3 regions of the Dickeya dadantii NCPPB 898 genome follow, and region 1 is predicted to be linked to each of the others. Evidence: predicted binding sites of a transcription regulator. Region 1 holds the regulator's gene; each other region holds the start of a gene.
The links. Region 1 encodes PhoB, which activates phosphate uptake and scavenging genes when phosphate is short. Its sites were predicted from a motif close to CTGTCATAAAACTGNCNNAT; they were not measured.
Positions count from the first base shown of each region.

Region 2: pitA (inorganic phosphate transporter PitA) is a predicted target of PhoB. The motif match lies at 1,900-1,919, and genes of this name have one in related genera.
Region 3: pstS (phosphate ABC transporter substrate-binding protein PstS) is a predicted target of PhoB. The motif match lies at 3,175-3,194, and genes of this name have one in related genera.

Region 1 covers NZ_CM001976.1:1,137,764-1,142,856, reverse strand. The annotation lists gene DDA898_RS05600 (PstS family phosphate ABC transporter substrate-binding protein) at 1-917, opposite strand, end outside; gene phoR (phosphate regulon sensor histidine kinase PhoR) at 999-2,321, opposite strand; gene phoB (phosphate response regulator transcription factor PhoB) at 2,349-3,038, opposite strand; gene sbcD (exonuclease subunit SbcD) at 3,425-4,657, shown strand; gene DDA898_RS05580 (AAA family ATPase) at 4,654-5,093, shown strand, end outside.
Region 2 covers NZ_CM001976.1:71,424-76,516, reverse strand. The annotation lists gene uspB (universal stress protein UspB) at 1-189, shown strand, start outside; gene pitA (inorganic phosphate transporter PitA) at 321-1,829, opposite strand; gene DDA898_RS00765 (BaiN/RdsA family NAD(P)/FAD-dependent oxidoreductase) at 2,133-3,317, shown strand; gene DDA898_RS23485 (AAA family ATPase) at 3,415-4,029, shown strand; gene DDA898_RS23480 (AAA family ATPase) at 3,938-4,846, shown strand; gene DDA898_RS00750 (HNH endonuclease family protein) at 4,830-5,093, shown strand, end outside.
Region 3 covers NZ_CM001976.1:4,796,743-4,801,835, reverse strand. The annotation lists gene DDA898_RS21540 (MFS transporter) at 1-163, shown strand, start outside; gene DDA898_RS21535 (sensor domain-containing diguanylate cyclase) at 437-2,752, opposite strand; gene pstS (phosphate ABC transporter substrate-binding protein PstS) at 3,305-4,345, shown strand; gene pstC (phosphate ABC transporter permease PstC) at 4,516-5,093, shown strand, end outside.

The DNA.
Region 1 (5,093 bases):
CTGGCCTGTTCGCGCGTGATTTCCGGTAGCGGCAGGTAACCATCCTGGCTGACCAGCGCCTGCCCCGGCGCTGACAACACCCGGTCAAGAAACGCGGCGGTCAGCGGTTCCAGCGGTTTACCCGGCATTTTATTGACGTAAATGTAGAGATAACGCGTATAGGGATAGCGCCCGCTGCGGATGGTGTCGGCGGTCGGCAACACGTAATCGTCCTTGTCGCTGGCCGCCAGCGGCAACACCCGCACCCCGCTGGCGCGAAAACCGATGCTGGCGTAACCGATGGCGTTGACCGACGCCGCTACCGCCTGCACCACCGAGGCGGAGCCGGGCAATTCGTTGACCTGCGGCAGGAAATCGCCGCCGCACAGCGCCTGTTGTTTGAAGAAGCCATAGGTGCCGGAGGCCGAATTGCGCCCATAACGCAGCAGCGATCGTTGTTGCCAGACGCCGTTCAGCCCCAGTTCCTGCCAGCGTTGCACCGTTTTCCCGGCGCCGCAGCGTCGCGTCACGGAGAAGATGGCGTCAAGCTGGCGCACCGTCAGCCCGGTAATCGGGTTGTCCTGATTGACCAGCACCACCAGCGCGTCCAGCGCCACCGGCACCGCTGTCGGCGCATACCCGTAATGCTGTTCGAACGCTTCGATTTCGCTGCTCTTCATCGGCCGGCTCATCGGCCCCAGCTGTGCCGCCCCTGCCGCCAGCGCCGTCGGCGCCGACGACGAACCGGCCGCCTGAATCTGCAGGTTAACGCCGGGGTAATGCTGGCTGAAATCCGCCGCCCAGAAGGTCATCAGGTTTGCCAGCGTGTCGGAGCCGGCGCTGGATAGGTTGCCCGCCAGCATAGCCTGCGGCGCAGCGGCGGCGGCCTGACCGAACAGGCACAACAGCAAGGCAAGCAGGCGGCGGGTGGGTATCATCTGTGGTTTCCATCGGGGTAAGAGACAAGAACCCGCTATTTTCGGCACAGCGGCGGGGACAATCAAGCCCCGCCGCAGCTATCACAACTGTGGGTTCGCCGTGTTCTGATTCAGCACCGAACGGACAATCAGCCGGTTCGGCAACGTGAACATGAAACGGGAGCCGGCGCCTTCTTCGCTGAGAATTTCCAGCCGGGAGTCGTGGTGGCTGAGCGCATGCTTGACGATCGCCAGCCCCAGCCCGCTGCCGCCGGTCTGGCGCGAACGGGCCTTGTCGACACGATAAAAACGTTCGGTCAGGCGCGGAAGGTGTTCGGCGGCGATGCCCGGCCCGTTATCGCTGACCTGGAACTGCGCGCCCTGCGGCGTCTGCTGCCAGCACACCTCAATGCGGGTGCCCTGCGGCGTATGGTTGACGGCGTTATACACCAGGTTCGACACCGCGCTGCGCAACTGTTCTTCGTTGCCGAACACCTGCAGTTGCTCATTGACGCGAAACACAATCTCGTGACGCCCCTGACTCAGGGTATCGGCTTCACGCTTGAGCAGCCGCAGCATCAGCGGGATATCCACCTTCTCGTTGAGATCGATGGCGGCGGCGGCTTCGATGCGCGACAGCGTCAGCAATTGCCGCACCAGCCCGTCCATGCGGCGGGTTTGCTCCTGCATGGTGTGCAACGCCTTGGACTGCAACGCGCCATCCAACGATTCGTCGTTCATCATCTCCAGATAGCCCTGCAACACCGTCAACGGTGTGCGCAGCTCGTGGCTGACGTTGGCGAAAAAGTTGCGCCGCGCGCCCTCCAGTTGATGCATCTGGGTCACATCGCGGGCCACCATCAGCAGTTGGCCTTCCGAATAGGGCATCACCCGGAATTCTACGTGGTGGGCGTTTTTCAACGTCAGCGTCAGCGGGCGGCTGAAATCCTGCAGTTGCATGTACTGGGTGAATTCCGGGTAACGCAGCAGGTTGAGGATGTTCTGGCCGTTGTCTTCCGGCCAGCGAAAGCTGAGCAGGTGCTGGGCCAGCCGGTTACACCAGATGATGCCGCCCTCTTCGGTAGTGATCACCACCGCATCCGGTAATGATTCCGCCCCACTGCGAAAGCGTTTGATCAGCAGCGCCAGCTCACGCCGGCGGCGGCGGTTACGCAGTTGCATCTGATACAAGCCGTAAAACAGAGGTTCCCAGCTCCAGCGGCCGGGCGGCGGGGTCATGCTGCGGTCAACCCACAGCCAGTAAGATAAACGCAGCTGGTTATAGAAGTTCCAGCACAGCGCCGCCAGTACCGACGCCAGCAGGAACCAGGGCAGATAGCCGATAATCAGCCCCAGCAGCAGACCGGGCAAACAAAAAAAAGCCAGCTCCAGCGCCAGCTTTTTCCAGGACAAACGTTCTAGCACGTCAGATTTTCTCCGGGACTCACGCTATCAGTAACGTGTTGAGAAACGGTATCCAGTTCCCCGAACGGTCTGAACCATCTTGTCGTGTCCACTGGTTTCCAGCGCCTTGCGCAGGCGGCGGATATGGACATCCACAGTCCGATCCTCAACATAAACGTTAGTGCCCCATACATGATTCAGCAACTGCTCACGACTATATACCCGTTCCGGATGGGTCATAAAGAAGTGCAGTAGCTTGAACTCCGTCGGCCCCATATCCAGCGCGTGTTCTTCCGTAGTCACCCGATGGGACGAGGGGTCCAGGCTCAACCCGCGCATTTCAATCACTTCTTCAACCGCCATCGGCGAAATCCGGCGCATCACCGCTTTGATGCGCGCCACCAGCTCTTTGGGCGAAAACGGTTTGGTGATGTAGTCGTCGGCGCCCACTTCCAGACCGCGCACGCGATCTTCTTCTTCACCACGCGCCGTCAGCATCATGACCGGAATATCACGGGTCAGCGCTTCGCGTTTCATGTGCTTGATAAACTGCAAACCGGACCCGCCGGGTAGCATCCAGTCCAGCAGCACCAGTTCAGGATAAGGTTCGGCCAGCCGGGTAACGGCGCTGTCATAATCCTCAGCCTCAACCGGCTGATAGCCGTTCTGTTCCAGCACGAAGCACACCATCTCGCGGATCGGCGCTTCATCTTCCACCACCAAAATACGTCTTGCCATATCAATCCTGCCGTTAATCGTCACGGTTAGCGTGCGGTGTGCATTATGCGTCAGTTTTATGACAGATTTATGAAAAACGGCACCCCTGCCCGCGGCGCGTTTCCTCCCCGACGGCCGCGGCCCCCGGCCGATGCCGGAGAGCGTCGGCGCGCTAAATTTCTCATATTATCCGCCTGCAACAACGCAGCCAAACATCCCCAGGTAGCCGGGGCCATACAGATATTATGGGACATGCCCTAAACTGCACGCCTATAATCGCCGATGATAAAGACGCGGCGTTTCGCCATGACATACAGGTGCCCGCCTTATGCCCTTGTCCGCGAACACCGCCAAAACAATATATCGTTTGCACTCAATATCGTTTGCACTCACCTGCAGGGAGTCTCATGCGAATTATTCATACGTCTGACTGGCATCTCGGTCAGTACTTTTATACCCGGAGCCGTGCGCCTGAGCATCAGGCGTTTTTGCACTGGCTGGTTCAGCAGGTTGAGCAGCATCAGGCCGATGCAGTAATAGTAGCAGGTGATGTGTTCGATAACGGCGCACCGCCCAGTTATGCCCGTGAAATGTATAACCATTTTGTGGTGGCGTTGCAGCGCACCGGCTGCCAGTTGGTGGTAATGGGCGGCAACCACGATTCGGTCGCCACGCTGAATGAATCACGCGCGCTGCTGGCCTGCCTGAATACCCGGGTGATTGCCGGCTTTGACGGCGATATCAACGAGCAGGTGCTGGTGCTGAACAACCGCGCGGGCGAGCCAGGCGCGCTGCTGTGCGCCGTTCCCTTTCTGCGTCCGCGCGACGTGCTCACCAGCCAGGCCGGCCAGTCCGGCGCGCAAAAACAGCAGGCGTTGCAGGACGCCATCGCCAGCCATTATCAGCGCTGTTATCAGCTCGCCTGCGAGCAGCGAGAAACGCTGGGCCGCGAACTGCCGATTGTCCTGACGGGCCACCTCACCACGGTGGGCGTCGCCACGTCCGATTCGGTGCGCGATATCTATATCGGCACGCTGGACGCGTTCCCGGCGCAGGCATTCCCCCCGGCGGACTACATTGCGCTCGGCCATATTCATCGCCCGCAGCGAGTAGCGCAATGCGAGCACATCCGTTACAGCGGCTCGCCGATTCCGCTGAGTTTTGACGAACTGAATCATGAGAAATCAGTGTATCTGGTGCATTTCGAGCAGGGTAAACTGCACGAGGTTACCGCACTGACCATACCGACCGAGCAGCCGATGCAACTGGTCAAAGGCAATCTGCCGGAGATCGAACGCCGGCTGGCCGGATTCCGCGACTATCATGGCGACAAAGCGGTGTGGCTGGATATTGAAATCGCCACCCAGGATTATCTGAGCGACATGCAGCAACACATTCAAACGCTGACTGAACCGCTGAATGTGGAAGTGCTGCTGCTGCGCCGGGCGCGGGAACAGCAACAACAAATGCTGGTGCAACTGGAGAAGGAAACGCTGGAGGAGCTACATCCCGCCGAGGTGTTTGCCCGGCGTCTGGCGCAGGAGAACGATTTGGACGAGCCTCGTCAGCAGCGCCTGAAAGGCTTGTTCGATCGGGTTATTCAGGAAATTGACGAGCAGCGACGGGAGGCGTCCGCATGAAAATTCTTAGCCTGCGCCTGAAAAACCTCAACTCGCTACAGGGCGAGTGGAAAATCGATTTCACCCGCGAGCCGTTCGCCAGCAACAGCCTGTTTGCCATCACCGGTCCCACCGGCGCAGGCAAAACCACGTTGCTGGACGCCATCTGCCTCGCGCTGTACCACCAGACGCCGCGCCTGAAAGTCGGCCCCAGCCAGAACGAACTGATGACGCGCCACACCGCCGAATGTCTGGCGGAAGTGGAATTCGAGGTGAAGAACGTCGCTTACCGCGCCTTCTGGAGCCAGCGCCGCGCCCATAACAGCCCGGAAGGCAATCTGCAGCCGCCCAAGGTGGAACTGGCGCTGTGCGCCGACGGCAAAATCCTTACCGACAAAGTGAACGATAAGCTGACGCTGATCGCCGATATCACCGGGCTGGATTTTGAGCGTTTCAC
Region 2 (5,093 bases), 1.1 Mb from region 1:
TTTACCTCCCACGGGCAGCCCAGTAAACAGCTGCGGTTGGTTCGCTACATCTACGCACAACGTTATCTCGACCATCACGACCCCGAGTTCATCCGCCGCTGTGCGCGGGTGCGCGGTCAGTTTCTGCTGACCTCCGCCTTGTGCGGGCTGGTTGTGGTCAGCCTCATTGCCTTGATCATCTGGCACTGAGGCGCCGCGGCAGTCATGACGGCGTAGGCGGGTCGTGTCTCTATCACCCCACAACCGTATACGCTAAAAGCAGAAAGGCGACCTTACGGCCGCCTTTTTTATGCTCACTACGGTTTTATCACCGTGCCGATTCAGATCAGCTTCAACGACAGCCAGTACAGCACGCCGGACAGCAGCATCGACACCGGCAGGGTAAACACCCAGGCCAGCAGAATGCTTTTCACGGTTTTCCCCTGCACGCCGCCGCCGTCCACAATCATGGTTCCGGCCACGGCGGACGAGAGTACGTGGGTCGTAGAAACCGGCATGCCGGTATAGCTGGCGATACCAATAGACATCGCCGCCGTCACCTGCGCCGAAACGCCCTGCGCATAGGTCATGCCTTTTCTGCCAATCTTCTCGCCGATGGTCACCGCCACGCGCTTCCAGCCCACCATAGTGCCGAGCGACAGTGCCAGCGCCACCGCAACGATAATCCACAGCGGCGCGTATTCCACCGTGTACAGCAGGTCGCTGCGCAGGTTGTTGAGCAGGCGTTTGTCGTCAGACGACGTTTCCGGCAGCTTGACGACGCGATCCAGCGTATCGGCCATGCACATCAGCAAGCGACGAGCGCGGGCGCGGTCATCCGCAGCCAGTTCATCGTAGCTTTTGATGTTATTCAGCAGCCCCTGCACACGGTCGATGGCGATCATCGCGCGAGACGTATCACAGTGAAAATCCGGTTTGTTTCCGGTGGATGGAATGACGTTTTCCGGCGCCGGGATCACCGGGTGCGACAGGTCGATCACCTGCGTCAGCGCCGCGCTGTGAGACTGGTAGTAAGCCTGCAGGTTCAACACCGCGTCGCGGGTGCGGCTGATATCGTAACCGGACGCATTCATGTTCAGCATAAATCCGGCCGGCGCCACGCCAATCAGCACCAGCATGATCAGACCGATGCCTTTCTGGCCGTCGTTCGCGCCGTGGGAGAAGCTCACGCCTACCGCAGACAGGATCAGCGCGGTACGGGTCCAGAACGGCGGTTTGCGTTTACCGTCTTGTTTTTCGCGCTCGGCCGGCGTCAGATGAACGCGCTGACGCTTCTTATTATTGCTCCAGTAACGGCGCAGCAGATACACCATCAACCCGGCGATGATCATGCCGACCACCGGCGAAACCAGCAGCGACAGGAAGATACTGACCATTTTGGGAATATTGAGCGCATCCACCACCGAGGTATGGGTCACCAGCGCATTGGTCAGACCGATGCCGATGATGGAACCGATCAGCGTATGCGAGCTGGAAGCCGGCAGCCCGAAATACCAGGTGCCCAAATTCCAGATAATCGCCGCCAGCAGCATCGAAAACACCATCGCCAGCCCGTGGGTGGAGCTAACGTTCAGCAGCAAATCGGTCGGCAACAGGTGAACAATGGCGTATGCAACGCTCAGGCCGCCCAGCAATACCCCAAGAAAGTTGAAAACCCCGGCCATAACAACCGCCAGTTGGGCACGCATCGCACGGGTATAGATAACGGTGGCTACCGCGTTGGCGGTATCGTGAAAGCCGTTAATGGCTTCATAGAACAGAACAAACAGCAGGGCGAGAACCAGCATCAGACCGGTGTGGAAATCAAGCCCGGCAAATAAATGTAGCATAAGTGTTAGGCCATGTAGTGGTCATGAACGCGGCGCATTATCGGTGACAAGCGGAAACGGGAAAAGCAAAATATGACATTATTTTGACTTAATTTACGCCACTTCTGCCGGTGACAATGATTTAGTTAATAAAAATCAAAGCATTATTGTTTTTACCCATCCACACACTTTGTTACCGGCAAACGGCGGCGGCGCGGCATGGCGTCAGAAACAAGGCGCGCCGGGCGATGACCGGCGTCGGGACATCGCCTATAATCGGCCGCCCTGTGGGGCGATGGCATGGCGGAACAACGGGAGTGTAATGTGGAACAGTTTGACGTAATCATCATTGGCGCGGGCGCGGCCGGGCTGTTCTGTGCGGCGCAGGCAGGCCAGAAAGGGCTGCGGGCGCTGCTGGTGGACAACGGCAAAAAACCGGGCCGCAAGATTCTGATGTCCGGCGGCGGGCGCTGCAACTTCACGAATCTGTACGCCGAACCCGCGGCCTATCTGTCGAACAACCCGCACTTCTGTAAATCCGCCCTCGCCCGCTACACCCAGTGGGATTTCATCGATCTGGTCAACCGTCATGGCATCGCGTACCACGAAAAAACCCTCGGCCAGCTGTTCTGCGACGATTCCGCGCAGCAGATCGTCGATATGCTGATGAAAGAGTGTGAAACCGGCAAGGTGACGCTGCGCCTGCGCAGCGAGGTGCTGTCGGTGGAAAAAAGCGAGCAGTTTCAGGTGACGCTCAACACCGGGGTGATGCAGGCGCCGGCGGTGGTGATCGCCACCGGCGGGCTGTCGATGCCGGGGCTGGGCGCCACCCCGTTCGGCTATCAACTGGCGGCGCAGTTTGGCCTCAAGGTGTTACCGACCCGCGCCGCGCTGGTGCCGTTTACCCTGCACAAACCGCTGCTGGAACAGTTGCAGACGCTCTCCGGCGTGTCGGTACCGGCGGTGGTTACGGCCGAAAACGGCACCACCTTCCGCGAAAATATTCTGTTTACCCACCGCGGCCTGTCCGGCCCGGCGGTCCTACAGCTGTCCAGCTACTGGCAACCGGGGGAATTCGTCACCATCAACCTGTTGCCCAACCTTGATCTGACCGAATGCCTTAACAATGAACGTCTGGCACACCCGAATCAAAGCCTGAAAAACACGCTGGCGCAATGGCTGCCGAAACGGCTGGTGGAAAGCCTGCAGGCGCTGGGGCAATTACCGGACGTCACGCTGAAACAGCTCAACAAGCCGCAACAGGCCGAGGTGGAAACCACGCTGCAACAGTGGCGGGTCCAGCCTAACGGCACTGAAGGCTACCGCACGGCGGAAGTGACGCTCGGCGGCGTTGACACCCGCGAGTTGTCGTCAAAAACGATGGAAGCCAACAACGTGCCGGGCCTGTACTTCATTGGCGAAGTGGTGGACGTCACCGGCTGGCTCGGCGGTTACAACTTCCAGTGGGCCTGGAGCTCCGCCTGGGCGTGCGCACAGGCGCTGGGGTAAGACGTGATCCCCGCAATGAATCCCGGAAATGGATGTATCATTGCCAGAAGATTTGTACACTGCGCAGGCGACTCAACGTTTACCTAAGGAACGGATGATGAAAATAAAGCAATTCAGGTTGCACAACGTCGGGCGCTTTACTTCTCTTGATGCCCTCATCGCGCCAACGGCTGATTATCCTTCCAACGTAACGGTGCTGGTCGGCAATAATGGCGCCGGGAAAACCTCCATTTTGCAAGCGCTGGCAACCTCGCTCAGCTGGCTGGTAGCACGGGTGCGCAGTGAAAAAGGCAGCGGTAGCGGCATCAACGAAGGCACCATTACCAATGGCCATACTTCCGCCGCGATTGAGGTCATGGCACAAGATACTCCTCCGCTCTCAGGCCATGCTGCCGACAACGACGCTGAATACCATTGGACGCTGGCAAAAACCCGCAGCGGTAAAAAAGGGCAGCACACCAGCCAGTTGAATGCGGTTTCCGCGCTGGCGGATCATTATCGCTCCGCATTAACGCAAAACGAGCAAAGCAGCTTACCGCTAATCGCCTTTTATCCAGTCGAACGCAGCGTGCTGGATATTCCGCTGAAAATAAAAAATAAACATCATTTTCAACAGGTAGATGGGTATGACAACGCGCTCAATCAGGGGGTGGATTTCCGGCGTTTTTTCGAATGGTTTCGTGAGCAGGAAGATATTGAAAACGAAAACTGAGTCATCCTTGGCAGACATCCTTTCTAATATGATCGAAAACGATCCCGATCAGTTTATTACTCAAATTCTCAGCCCAAACAACAAAAATAAAAATATCAATGTTGAAGAACAATTAACAAAAATAAAGAATGGGTTGGCAACATTAAAATCGAATAAAGACCCACAGCTTGATGCCGTTCGACAGGCTATTTATCGCTTTATGCCGGGTTTTTCCAATCTGCGAGTACGCCGCAAACCCCGCCTGCATATGTCCATCAATAAAGAGGGAAAGCCGCTTAACGTGCTGCAACTGTCGCAGGGCGAAAAATCGCTGATGGCGCTGGTGGGTGATATCGCGCGTCGTCTGGCGATTATGAATCCGACGCTGGACAACCCGTTGCACGGGCAAGGCATTGTGCTGATCGATGAAGTGGATATGCACCTGCATCCGTCGTGGCAGCGCAGCATTATCGAACGGCTGACCACCACCTTCCCCCACTGCCAGTTTATTCTGACCACCCACTCGCCGCTGGTGATCAGCGATTACAAAGATGTGTTGGTGTATTCACTGGATAACGGCGAACTGACCGTGGTGCCATCCCAATACGGTCAGGATGCCAATAGCGTGTTGCTGGAGGTGATGGATACCCATATCCGTAACGCGCGAATCGCGGAAAAATTTAGTGACCTGCTGGACATGATCCAGCGCCAGCAATTAACGCCAGCCAAAGCGTTATTGGATGAACTGACCGCGGAGTTGCCCGCCACCAATCTGGAATTGACCAAAGCCCGCCTATTACTGCGCAAACAGGAGTTACGCGGTGAGAAAAATCACTAAAGGTACGGAACCTGCCAGCCTGACAGTCTGGAAACGCGCCAATCCCACAGGCCGGTACGACGATTTGACAGAAACCGAGCGGCAGGACATCCGTGATGCCTGCGCCAAAGAGCAGTTTTACCTGTGCGCCTACTGCTGCAAACCGATTAGCGGTGATAACAGCGACACCATGAATGAGCACGTGCAGGCAAGAAAATTAGCGCCTCACCGTAGCCTCGATTTCACCAATATCGCCGCCAGTTGTACT
Region 3 (5,093 bases), 1.2 Mb from region 1:
TGGCCGCCTGGGTAAAGAATTCAGCGCGGCGGAAATTATGGCGCTCTTTTCTCAGGCAGGATTCACCGCGTGCTATCAGGAACGCTATATCCGCGACAACATCCCGCTTCCCAACTACCTGTGCGTCTTTCAGAAAAATTTGGCCGCTGAGGGGCGGGCATGAACCCGGTGTTTTCTGCGTTTGGTCGTGATTGCATGGCTCGGGCTATCGACATTGCCCGCTATGGACGATACACCACGGGCTACAACCCCAACAGGTATTCTCTACTACCGGTGCCAAAGGCCATATAACCAAAGCCCTGAGATTTATCTCAGGGCTTTTTCATCACACAGCGACGATCATTATTCTATTTTTTTCTGCATTTCATTGATATCACGGGTTTGAATTCCCGAGCGACAAATATCCTTACCAAACCAGAGAAATCTGTCTCTGCTGCTATTTCCATACCACCCGATTGCGGCCGGCGTTTTTGGCTTCGTACAGCGCGTCGTCGGCCCGCTTCATGTCGCTTTCGAAGCTGTCCTTCAGGCTCTGAACATTACGGTGTTTGATAAAGGTTGCGCCGATGCTGACGGTAAAATGGAAGGAATAGCCGTCAACCGTGAACAGGGTGTTTTCCACTTCGGTACGAATCCCGTTCATGATGGCATCGACATTATCGAGATTGGCGTTGTGGACGATCAGACCAAACTCTTCGCCGCCCAGCCTGGCGACGAAGTCGTCGGTACGTAGTTTGCCGGTAATGATCTCCGCCAGGCGGCAAATCGCCACGTCTCCAACGTGATGACCGTACTGATCATTAACCTTTTTGAAGAAATCGATATCGATGATCGCCAGTGCGGTATTTTTCTCATGATTGCGGTAGCACTTTTCCGTTTCCAGAATATAGGCGCGCCGGTTATGGATGCCGGTCAGGACGTCGGTGTTGGCCATTTCCAGCAGTTTTTCTTCCAGCTCTTCTCTGGCCCGCTGGGTTTCCAGCGCGTAGAACAGCGAACCCAGCGTGTCGACGAACGGGCTGAGAAAGCGCAACTGCCGCTCGTTGTAACCGTCGAAGCGGTTGCCCAGCCCGATCATCCCTACCACTTCATTGCGAAAATAGATGGGTAACCCCATGAACTGGCGCAGGATTGGATGGCCTGACGGCACGCCGCGCGAGGCGGAGTGGGAACGCGGCGAGTTGGTGATAACCGGTTTGCCGGTAATCACCACATGCCCAAACAGGTTGTCCAGGCTGGTGAACTGCAGTCTGTTTTGCAAAAAGGTATCGTAAGAGTTTTTGCTGTCGCCGTTCCAGCTGACGTTGGAAATAGCGACGATGTGCAGCACTTTCTTCTCATCGTGCTCTCTGACCTGACCGATGAAACCGAACTCCGATTCAGAGATAGAAAGCAGGTCGTCAAAGATAGACATGCAGGCTTCCTGAATATCGGTTTTTTCCAGAAAGATTTTTTGGGCCCGGTTAATCAGCTCCAGCAGGCGTTTATCCGCCTCTTCCTGTAATTCTTTGTTTTTCTTTTCAGTAATATCCCGATGGGTGCCGGCGACCCGAATGGGTTTGCCTTTTTCGTTGTATTCCACCACCTTGCCGTAGGTTTCAATCCATACCCAGTGGCCTTTATTATGACGCATCCGGTATTGCTCGTTGATCAAGGTTGCCTGGCCGGTGATGCAGGCTTCCGCCGCCAGCACCATTTTTTCCCGATCCAACGGGTGCATCAGCTGTTGCCAGTAATCCATTGAGGAATCGAACTGATCCTGCGTGACCCCCATCATTTCGCACCACTGTTTATTAACGCGAATGTTGTGCCGCCCCAGATCCCAGTCCCAGGTGCCGAGACTGGACGACTCCAGCACCAGTCTCATTTGGTTGTTGGTGTCCACCAGCAGTTTTTGCAGGTATTTCTGATGGGAGTTATCAATCAGCAGCGCCTGCACGTGGCTGAGTTTGCCGTTGTGGTGATAATTGGCGATGGAAAGCTGGCGAATCCACAGGGTTTTTCCCCTGGGCGACAGAAACCGGTATTCGCATTCCAGATTCGCCACGCCTTTTTTATGGTTATCCAGCGTAAACAGTAGGTTTTCATAGTCGTCCGAGTGGACATAGCTCTCCATCACCGTGTTGTTATGTCTAAGTTCTTCTTCGGTAAGGCCCAGAACGTGCTGCGCGTTGGGAGAAATGTAGGAAATGTGCAGCATATTATCCTGCTGCCAGTTGACGAGCACCACGGACGAGTTGTTCAACAGCCGGATTTCCTGTTCCCGATGCAACTGTTCATTGTGCAGCTTGAACAGGGATTCGGTGGTGCTGGCGACGAAGGACGCGGTTTCGCGCGTCGCCTCATCCAGGTTACGCGGCTGATAGTCGATGGCGGCGAGGGTTCCTACCACGACTTTGTCGAGCACCAGAGGGATGCCAAAGTAGCTGCGAATATGCGGGGCGCCGGTAACCAGCGGATGTTCGCGAAACTGACTGTTCGTCAGCGTGTCGGGAATACACATGGTGGCGGCGGTGGCAATCACCGTGTTGCAAAACGCCACTTCCCGGTCCGTACATTCGATATTGAGGCCTTCGCTGAAGATCAGCCACTGCTTATCGTGATCGATAATCGAGATAAACGCGGCGGGGAAATTCAGTATGCGCGCAAATAATCTGACCTGGTTTTGAAAGGATTGCTGTAAGTGTAAGTCGAGCAAATGATATTCATTGATCTTTGCGACGCGCTGAGCATCGGTATTATATTTTTTCATTGTCACTCTTCCTATAAAAATAAATAAAAATCAGCGCATTATGTCCTGGCGGCGAAACAGAAAAGCGCGAATGCCAAGCTCAGTTATAAAAGTGGGAACATCCTGTAGGAGGGCCGATCCTGAAGTGAGAGTGTTGTTTTTTCAGCTACATATCTGAGTATAGAACAGGATTTTTCATCGCTGTGCGACAGGGAAAGCGAACAGCGCTAAAAATAAAACATACCTTTAGATTGCGGCGTTAAAAAGGGATGGTCTGATGTAGAACCATTTTGATGAGTAATGCAGCCATCGTCTGAGGCGACAGCGCAGCGTTTCGACTCTTTGAGAACATATCTTTCTTGGCATTATTACTCTTCTTTCAGGTGATACTGGTCGGTATCTGATAGTAGCCAGACTATGGCGGACTACCGAATCTGACTCCCATGTCACACAACTGTCATATTAAGTACATTTTACTGTCACTGAATTGACCTATTTTCTCCACCAGCAAACTACACTCTGATTAAACAATAGCTCCGGGTCTACACGTCTACATATCCCACAGGAGGGATTATGAAACTCATGCGTACCACTGTTGCCAGTATCGTTGCTGCAAGTTTTTCTCTGACGGCGGTTTCTGCTTTCGCCGCGGCAAACCTCACTGGTGCAGGTGCGACATTCCCCGCTCCGGTTTATGCAAAGTGGGCTGATTCTTACGAAAAAGAAACCGGCAACAAAGTTAACTATCAGGGCATCGGTTCTTCGGGCGGCGTGAAACAGATTACCGCTAAAACCGTGGATTTCGGCGCCTCCGATGCACCGCTGACGGATGACAAGCTGGCTCAGGACGGCCTGTTCCAGTTCCCGACCGTGATCGGCGGTATCGTACTGGCTGTCAACGTGCCGGGCGTGAAAACCGGTGAGCTGACGCTGGACGGCAAAACGCTGGGTGATATCTACCTGGGCAAAATCAAGAAATGGAACGACGAAGCCATCGTCAAACTGAACCCGGGCGTTAAACTGCCGGATCAGGACATTGCCGTGGTGCGTCGTGCAGACGGTTCCGGCACCTCCTACGTGTTCACCAGCTACCTGGCTAAAGTGAACAGCGAGTGGAAAGAGAAGATTGGCGCGGGCAACACCGTAAACTGGCCGACCGGTCTGGGCGGTAAAGGCAACGACGGCATCGCGGCGTTCGTTCAGCGTCTGCCGGGGTCAATCGGTTATGTTGAATACGCGTATGCCAAGCAGAATAACCTGGTTTACACCAAGCTGATTTCTGCCGACGGCAAGGCTGTCAGCCCGACTGAAGGGTCTTTCAGCAACGCTGCTAAAGGTATTGACTGGAGCAAGTCTTTCGCACAGGACCTGACCAACCAGAAAGGCGCCGACGTATGGCCGATCACCTCTACCACCTTCATTCTGATTCACAAAGAGCAGAGCAAGCCTGAGCAGGGCAAAGAAGTGCTGAAGTTCTTTGACTGGGCTTACACCAAAGGCGGCGATCAGGCCAAAGCGCTGGATTACGCTACGCTGCCGAAAGAAGTTGTGGCGCAGGTGCGTGCGGCATGGAAAACCCAGATCAAGGACAGCAGCGGTAAAGCGCTGTACTGATTGCGGTTAGCAGGATCCATTGTGTGAGTACCGAGAGGTGGATAAACCGGAAACGGGGTATCCACCTCTGACATTCATTGGGGTTTCCTTCTTCATTGGGGTTTCCTCCAATGACCTGATTAAAGACGCAGTTATCTGAAAAACGCAGTTATCTGAAAGAAGAGAGACGTATGGCTGAACACAAGCCAACCATTACACCTCCGGGAAAACAGGGCGACATTCTCTTCGGGGCGCTGGTTAGACTGGCGGCCCTGTTGACGTTGCTGCTGTTGGGCGGAATTATCGTTTCCCTGATTTTTGCCTCCTGGCCAAGCATCAAAACGTTTGGCTTTTCCTTTCTGTGGACCAAAGAGTGGGATGCGCCCGCCGGGCAATTCGGCGCGCTGGTGCCGATTTACGGCACTATCGTGACTTCGCTGATCGCGCTGATCATCGCCATTCCGATTAGTTTCGGTATTGCGCTGTTCCTGACGGAACTGGCGCCGGGCTGGCTGAAACGTCCGCTGGGTGTGGCGATTGAACTGCTGGCCGCGATCCCGAGTATCGTTTACGGCATGTGGGGGCTGTTTGTGTTCGCCCCGTTGTTCGCCAGGTATTTCCAGCAGCCGGTAGGCAACGTGCTTTCCAGTATCCCACTGGTCGGTAACCTGTTCTCCGGGCCGGCGTTCGGCATCGGTATTCTGGCGGCCGGGGTGATTCTGGCCATCATGATCATCCCTTACATCGCCGCTGTAATGCGCGATGTGTT